DNA from 2 places in the Alloactinosynnema sp. L-07 genome. Region 1 is predicted to be linked to the other one. Evidence: riboswitches for the same ligand, from Rfam matches in the RefSeq annotation. Region 1 holds a riboswitch; the other holds the start of a gene.
What was found. Region 1 has a riboswitch for glycine ahead of gcvT (glycine cleavage system aminomethyltransferase GcvT). Riboswitches for the same ligand answer to the same signal wherever they lie in the genome.
Positions count from the first base shown of each region.

Region 2: it holds a riboswitch for glycine, as region 1 does, so the genes downstream of both, gcvP (aminomethyl-transferring glycine dehydrogenase) here and gcvT (glycine cleavage system aminomethyltransferase GcvT) in region 1, are expected to answer to the same signal.

Region 1 is NZ_LN850107.1:3,549,005-3,553,060, forward strand. It holds gene glyA (serine hydroxymethyltransferase) at 1-161, opposite strand, end outside; gene gcvH (glycine cleavage system protein GcvH) at 158-538, opposite strand; gene gcvT (glycine cleavage system aminomethyltransferase GcvT) at 553-1,650, opposite strand; glycine riboswitch at 2,010-2,104, opposite strand; gene BN1701_RS15505 (energy-coupling factor ABC transporter ATP-binding protein) at 2,137-2,865, opposite strand; gene cbiQ (cobalt ECF transporter T component CbiQ) at 2,954-3,697, opposite strand; gene BN1701_RS15515 (PDGLE domain-containing protein) at 3,697-4,014, opposite strand; gene BN1701_RS15520 (energy-coupling factor ABC transporter permease) at 4,011-4,056, opposite strand, start outside.
Region 2 is NZ_LN850107.1:1,169,759-1,173,814, reverse strand. It holds gene gcvP (aminomethyl-transferring glycine dehydrogenase) at 1-1,853, opposite strand, end outside; glycine riboswitch at 2,024-2,124, opposite strand; gene BN1701_RS05635 (GNAT family N-acetyltransferase) at 2,205-2,960, shown strand; gene BN1701_RS05630 (MerR family transcriptional regulator) at 2,957-3,523, opposite strand; gene BN1701_RS05625 (bifunctional nuclease family protein) at 3,749-4,056, opposite strand, start outside.

The DNA of each region.
Region 1 (4,056 bases):
TTGTTGGTCAGCACCGAGCCCTGTGCCTCGAGCACGCCCACCGGGGCGAAGTTCTCCGAGGCGATCATCTCCAGGGTCGACTGCTGGCGGTGCAGCTCGGCGTTGACCGCGGCGGCGACGTCCGGGTCGACCTCAGCGAGCGACTGACCGAAAGTACTCACGCATCCCCCTCTTTGGTGAGCTCGGCGTACGCCGCGGCGTCGAGCAGCTCGGGCTCGTCCTCCACGCGCATACGGAACAGCCAGCCGTCGCCGAACGGGTCGGTGTTGACCAGCTCGGGGGTGTCCACGACGGCCTCGTTGATCTCCACGACCTCGCCGTCGGCGGGGGCGTAGAGGTCGCTGACCGACTTGGTCGACTCGATCTCGCCACACGGCTCGCCCTTGGTGAGCTTCTCGCCGACCGCGGGGAGCTGCACGTAGACGACGTCACCGAGTGCGTCGGCGGCGTACTTGGTGACACCGACCGTCGCGCTCGCCTCGGCGAGATCGACCCATTCGTGCTCCTCGGTGTAGCCGAGGTTCTCCGGGTTGCTCATTCTCTTTCTCCTGATCAGGCGGGACGCTTGTAGAAGGGCAGCTTGACGACCTCGACCGGCGTTTTCGAGCCACGGACGTCGACGGCCAGGGCCGTGCCCGGCGTGCTGACCGCCGTGGGCACGTACGCCATGGCGATCGGGTGGCCGAGCGTCGGGGAGAGGGCGCCGCTGGTCACGGTACCGACCTCGACGCCGTCGCTGTCGACCACGGAGTACCCGTGTCGGGGCGCGCGCCTGCCCTCGCTCTTGAGGCCGACGAGCACCTTCTCGGCGACGTCGGCGTCGCGGCGGGTCTCCAGGGCCGCGCGGCCCACGAAGTCGCCCTTGTCGAACTTGACGACGCGGCCGAGACCGGCGTCGAACGGGGTCAGCTCGACACTGAGCTCGTTGCCGTAGAGCGGCATCCCGGCCTCCAGGCGCAGGGTGTCGCGGCAGGCCAGCCCGCACGGGACAATCCCGTGCCCCTGGCCTGCCTCGGTCAGCGCGGCCCACACGTCGGCGGCGTGCTTGTCCTCGGAGTACAGCTCGAAGCCGTCCTCGCCGGTGTATCCGGTGCGGGCCAGCAGCACGTCGTGGCCCGCGGCGGTCGCCGGGACGCTCGCGTAGTACGCCAGCGCGTCGAGGTCGGCGCCGGTCACCGCGCGCACGATGTCGGCCGACGTCGGGCCCTGCACGGCGATCAGCGCGCAGGTGGCGGAGCGGTCCTCGACCTCGACGGTGAAGCCCTTGGCCCGCTCGCGCAGCTCACCGGCGACGACCGCGGCGTTGGACGCGTTGGCCACCACCATGAAGTGGTCGTCGGCGAGCCGGTAGACGACCAGGTCGTCGAGCACGCCGCCGTCGGCGTCGCAGATCATGGTGTAGCGGGCCTTGCCCGGCTTGACCTTGGACAGGTTGCCGACCAGCGCGTAGTCCAGCGCCCGCGCGGCCTCGGGGCCGGTCAGCTCGATCTCGCCCATGTGGCTGAGGTCGAACAGCCCGGACGCCTCGCGCACCGCCTTGTGCTCGGCCAGCTCGCTGCCGTAGCGCAGCGGCATCGCCCAGCCTGCGAAGTCGGTGAACGAGGCGCCTAGGGCCTCGTGCACCGCGTGCAGCGGGGAGGGGTTGCTCATGGAAGTTCGGTCTCCTTCGGCGCGCGAGCGGACTCGGCTGACATGACTGAGCGCAGCGTGGCACGGCGGGCGCAAGAACGCCGCGCTAAGGGATGCTGTGTTGAGTGTGCTGGGGTCGATCCGTGCTGGGGTTGAGCGTGCAGGGGTTGAGCGTGCTGTGTTGATTGTGCTGGGGTTGAGCGTGCAGGGGTTGACAGTGCGGACAGGGTCATCGGGAGCTCCTCCATCGGACGCGACAGGACGCACCTGTCCCGTACTGGGAACTCCCCCTCTGTCATGGCACCTGAGAGCTTCACCGCGAAACGCGGCTTGCACCGTGGGTGAGACGCGAACGGTCGCGTCTGCTTTCCAGAGTGGCCTGGCCTGGAACGGTAGGTTTACCTGAGAGTTTCCGGGGAGTTTGCTCCTTCGGTGCCCCACCCGAACTCGGTGGAGGCTCTCCCGTTCCGGCTCGTGCGGCCCGGTATTCAGTTGTCGGGCCGAACCCTAGTCGAGCCGGAAGCCGAACGGAAGTTCCAGCCGGTGCGCGGCCAGCAGCGACGCGTCGGCGAGCAGTTCGCGGGTCGGCCCGTCGGCCACGATGACCCCTTCGTCGATCAACACACTGCGTGGGCACAGTTGCAGTGCGTAAGGAAGGTCGTGGGTGACCATCAGCGTCGTGCGCTCCAACCCGAGCAGCACCTCGGCCAGTTCGCGCCGGGCCACCGGCTCCAGGTTGGCCGACGGCTCGTCGAGGACCAGGATCTCCGGGTCGCAGGCCAGCACCGTGGCCAGCGCCACGCGCCTGCGCTGCCCGCCGGACAGGTGCATGGGCGAGCGGTCGGCGTGCTCGGCCATCCCGACCGCGTCGAGCGCCTGCTTGACCCGCAGGTCCAGCTCGTCGCCGCGCAGGCCGAAGTTGGCCGGGCCGAAGGCGACGTCGTCGCGGACGGTGGGCATGAACAGCTGGTCGTCGGGGTCCTGGAAGACCACGCCGACGCGGCGGCGGATCTCCTTGAGGTTGGCCTTCTCCACCGGCAGACCCGCGACCTCGATCCGGCCGGACCCGGCGGTCAGCACACCGTTGAGGTGCAGGACGAGAGTGGTCTTGCCTGCGCCGTTGGGACCCAGGACCGCCACCCGCTCCCCCGCTTCGACCCGCAGGTCGACGCCGAACAGGGCCTGCCTGCCGTCGGGATAGGCGTAGGCGAGTCGGTCGACGAGCAGCGCGGTCATGCCTGGCACCTAACACCGTCCCGATGAGCGCGGCGAGAATTGGACATTCGACCGACCACAGGCATGCCACATCCGACCGACCACACAGTCATGCCAACAGGGTGGCACCCAGCACCCCGGCGGCGAGCACGGCGGGGGCCAGACCCGCCAGCCACACCGAGCCGCGGGCCGGGCGGACCTCTTCCGGCAGCACGCCCGACCAGCCGCGCGACACCATGGCCAGGTGGACCCGCTCGCCGCGTTCGTAGCTGCGGATGAACAGGGTGCCGATACCGCGCGCGGTGGCGCCGAGCTGCCAGAGGAAGCGCGGGTCGTGCCCGCGGCTGATCCGGGCGGTGCGCATGCGCCGGGCCTCGGCGGCGATGACGTCGAGGTAGCGCAGCATGAGCGTGGCGATGGTGATCACCATCGCGGGCACGCGCAGCCGCTGGAGTCCGAGGATGAGGTCGCGCGGGGCGGTGGTGGCGGCCAGGGTCAGCGACACCAGGACGCCCAGCGTGCCTTTGACCAGGATGTTCCAGCCCGCCAGCAGGCCGGGCTCGGACAGGGCCAACCCGAGCACGTCGACGGTCGGCCCAGCCGCGACGAACGGCAGCACGAACGCGAGCAGGACGAACGGGGTCTCGATCAGCGCGCGGGCCGCCAGCCAGCCGGGCGGGATCCGCGCGGCGACCCAGACCGCTGACAGCACAAGGAAATACAGCCCGAACGCGAGGAACTCCGTGCGCGGGGTGGCCACCACACACAGGACGGTCGCCACCGCGGCGACGATCTTCACCTGAGCTGGGAGCCGGTGGACCGGCGAGTCGCCGGGCCGGTGCAGCAGGTCCATCAGGTGTGCACGGATCGCTTGCGCAGCAACCAGAACAGCCCACCGGAGAGCACGAGCGTGATGCCGACGCCAAGCACGCCTGCCAGGCCGGTCGACCCTTCCGAGCCGCCGACGGCATAGTCGGCCAGAGGGCTGTCGGCCAGACGGTGTTCCTCGGCGTTGTTCGCGATGCAGGAGCCGGTGAGCTGGTCGTCGACGACCTCGCAGCCCTGCTGCGTGGCGTGGTCGAGCCCGTCGGGGTTCGAGTCGGCCAGGTAGGACACCGCGCCCGCGATCACCAGTGCGGCGAAAAGGAATCCGAGGAAGAACTTCTTCATGCCGTCGCCCCCGTGCGCAGTTCGAGCGGCTTGGCCGCGCCG
Region 2 (4,056 bases), 2.4 Mb from region 1:
ACGACCGCGACCCGCATGCCCGCCATGACCGCGCTGGCGGCGTTGGTGCCGTGCGCGCTCGACGGGATCAGGCAGACGTCACGCTCGCCGTGGCCCTGCGAGCGGTGGTAGGCGCGGATGGCCAGCAGGCCCGCGAACTCGCCCTGGCTGCCCGCGTTGGGCTGCAGGCTGACCGCGTCGTAGCCGGTGACCTGGGCCAGCCAGCCCTCCAGGTCGGTGACGACCCGCAGGATGCCCTCGGCCTGGTCGGCCGGGGCGAACGGGTGCAGGTCGGCGAAGGCGGGCCAGGTGATCGGCTCCATCTCCGCGGTGGCGTTGAGCTTCATCGTGCAGGAGCCCAGTGGGATCATGCTGCGGTCGAGCGCGACGTCCTTGTCGGACAGGGCGCGCAGGTAGCGCAGCAGCGCGGTCTCCGAGCGGTGCGTGCTGAACACCGGGTGGGTCAGGTACTCCGACGTGCGGACCAGCGCGGCCGGGATGGCGTCGGCGGTGTCGATGTCGAGCGCGTCGGCGTCGGCGGTCACGCCGAAGGCCTGCCAGACCAGCGCCAGCGTCTCGCGCGAGGTGGTCTCGTCGCAGGCGATGCCGACGTGGTCGGCGTCGACCAGCCGCAGGTTGACACCCAGGTCGCGGGCGGCGGCGACGATGTCGGCGGCGGTGCCGTGCACGCGCGCCAGGACGGTGTCGAAGAAGTCGCCGTGGACGATGTCGATCCCGCCGTTGTGCAGCCCGGCGGCGAGGACCGTCGCCATCCGGTGTGCCCTGGTCGCGATGGCCTTCAGACCGTCGGGGCCGTGGTAGACCGCGTACATCGACGCGACCACGGCGAGCAGCACCTGCGCGGTGCAGATGTTCGAGGTGGCCTTCTCCCGGCGGATGTGCTGCTCCCGGGTCTGCAGCGCCAGCCGGTAGGCCAGGTTGCCGTCGGCGTCGGTGCTCACGCCGACCAGGCGGCCGGGCAGCTGCCGCTCCAGGCCCGCGCTGACGGCCATGTACCCGGCGTGCGGTCCGCCGAAGCCCATCGGCACGCCGAAGCGCTGCGTGGTGCCGACGACGACGTCGGCGCCGATCTCGCCCGGCGCGCGCAGCAGGGTCAGCGACAGCAGGTCGGCGGTGACGGCGACCTTCGCGCCGCGCTCGTGCGCCTCGGCGATCAGGCCTGCGTGGTCACGCACGGCGCCGCTGGCACCCGGGTACGACAGCAGGACGCCGAAGAAGTCGCCTGCGGGCAGCCCGTCGGCCAGGTCCGCGACGACGATCTCGATGCCCAGCGGCTCCGCGCGGGTCTCGATGACCGCGATGGTCTGCGGGAAGGTGTCGGCGTCGATGACGAACCGCGCCGACTTCGACTTGCCCGCGCGCCGCACCAGCGTCATCGCCTCGGCGGCCGCGGTCGACTCGTCGAGCATCGAGGCGTTGGCGGTGGGCAGACCGGCCAGGTCGGCGACCATGGTCTGGAAGTTGATGAGCGCCTCAAGCCTGCCCTGGGAGATCTCGGGCTGGTACGGCGTGTAGGCGGTGTACCAGGCGGGGCTCTCCAGCACGTTGCGGCGGATCACCGGCGGGGTGACGGTGCCGTAGTAGCCCAGGCCGATCATCTGGGTGAGCGTCTGGTTGCGGGCCGCCAGCTCACGCAGCTCGGCCAGCGAGCCCTGCTCCGTGGCGGGCGCGGGCAGGTCGATGGCGAGTTCGCCGTCGCGGATGGACTCCGGCACCGCGCGCTGGGCCAGTTCCTCCAGCGACCCGACGCCGATGACGTCGAGGATCCGGGCCAGCTCGGCCGGACGGGGACCGACGTGGCGGTCGGCGAACAGGGTGCCGTGCTCGAGCGCGGCGAGGGGGATCCGTGTCATCAGTGCAGCTCCTCCGGCGAACGGGGTCGGGCCTGAAGCGGGTGGGGTGCCCGCTAGCCCTCCCCCTCTGTCCGTGCCCGTTGAACCCGGGCGCCTGAGAGCTTCGCCCGAACATCCGGACTTGCACCTTCGGCGGGGCCGCCCGAGGGCAGCCCGCTTTCCAGAGGCGTCTCGCCCACGCGGTCCTTTTGCCTGAGAGGTTCCGGGGAGGATTTGCTCCTTCGGCGTCGAGTCGGTCGGGTGACCGCTCGATCTCTCCCGCGTGGGTTCAGCGACGACTGCCCTTGAGTCTAGACGGACGGGTCGCTAACTCATTTGCCCAGAGTGCTGTGTCCAGGTTCCACTTGCCGAATGGATACCGCAGCGGCACTCTCCGCGTTCGACCGGCAACTCAGGCGTGAACTTCCGCCCGGCGACGACGCCACCACGGTCGAACGGGAGCTGCGGCTGATCCGCCATGTCAGCACGGCCGCGCACAGCTGGCAGGGTGTGGTGTGGACCGATCTAGACGAGGCCACCGCCGACGCGGCCATCGCCGCCGAACTGCCGCGGATCACCGGGGACTATGAGTGGAAGTACTACAGCCACGACCAGCCCGCCGATCTCCCGGACCGGCTCGTCGCGGCCGGACTGGTGCCCGACGACCTGGAGGCGGTGCTCGTCGCCGAGGCCGCCGAGGTCCCCGACTTCGCCCCGCCCGCCGGGGTCGAGATCGTCGACGCGACCACCCCGGCGGGCATCTCGCAGGCCACGGAACTGCACCAACGCGTCTTCGACAAGGACATGACCAAGCTGCGCGCCCAACTGCTGGCAGCGGCACCCGGCACGCTCGACGTGGTGTTGGCCGTCGCGGATGGCGAGGTCGTGTGCGCGGCGCGGACCGACTACTACGTGGGCACAGACTTCGCCGGCCTGTGGGGCGGCGGCACGCTGCCCGAGTGGCGCGGCAAAGGGGTCTACAAAGCCGTGGTCAGCCACCGCGCCCGCCGCGCCCAAGCTCGCGGGTTCCGCTACCTACAGGTCGACGCCCTGCCCACGAGCGAGCCGATCCTGCGCCGGGCAGGATTCACCAGGCTGACCTCGACCAGGCCGTTCACCCGCACCTAACCGACGTTTCTGGCTTTCCGGCGTTGGGTCAGCTCGTCCTCGGAGTGGTGCGGCAGCTCGACGCCGTCGGCACGCTCGGCCGGGAACTCGTGGATGGTGCCGCTGATCTCCCGGATCGCGCCGGAGACCGCGATGCCGAAGACGCCCTGACCGCCCTGGAGCAGGTCGACGACCTCCTCTGGCGACGTGCACTCGTAGACCGTGGTGCCGTCGCTGAACAGCGTGATCCGGGCCAGGTCGCGCACCCCGTGCTTGCGCAGGGTCTCGACGGCGACGCGGATGTTCTGCAGCGAGACGCCGGTGTCGAGCAGGCGCTTGACGACCTTGAGCACCAGGACGTCCTTGAACGAGTAGAGCCGCTGGGAACCCGAGCCGTGCGCGCCGCGCACAGTGGGAACGACCAGGTCAGTGCGGGCCCAGTAGTCGAGCTGCCGGTAGGTGATGCCCGCGATCTGGCACGCGGCAGGACCCCGGTAGCCGACGAACTCGTCGGGCAGTGAGGCATCCGGGAACAGTTCGCCCTGCTCTCCGGTATCAGCCCCGACGGGACCTTCCTCGAACACGCTGCCTCCCCTCGTCCGGCCACACTGGCCGTCGAACGAGACCGCCCGCTCCACTGTGGGGAACCGCCGGCCATGCGTATCGACCGGTCCTGGGTGCCTCTGCGGCGGTCGGACCGGCGATGCGCTATAGCTGACGGTAAGTCGGGCACGCGGACAGGTCAACGCGACGCGCGGGTGCGCGACACGCCGGTTCCGCGCGCAAGGGTCCGCATCGGGGCCGGACCACTATGTGTCAGCGCCTCGGAAGTCCTCGGGGGAGACCGAGTCGAGGAACTCGCGGAACTTCTCGACCTCGTCCTCCTGCTCGTCCGGGATGATCAGCCCGGCTTCCTGCAGCACGGAGTCCTCGGCGTGGATCGGTACGCCGACCCGCAGCGCCAAGGCTACCGAGTCGCTCGGGCGGGCCGAGACGCGCACGTCGCCGTCGAAGACGAGCTCGGCGAAGAACGTGCCTTCGCGCAGGTCGGTGATGCGGACCTGCTCCAATTCGCGGCCCAGCGCGCCGATCACGTCCTTGAGCAGGTCGTGGGTGA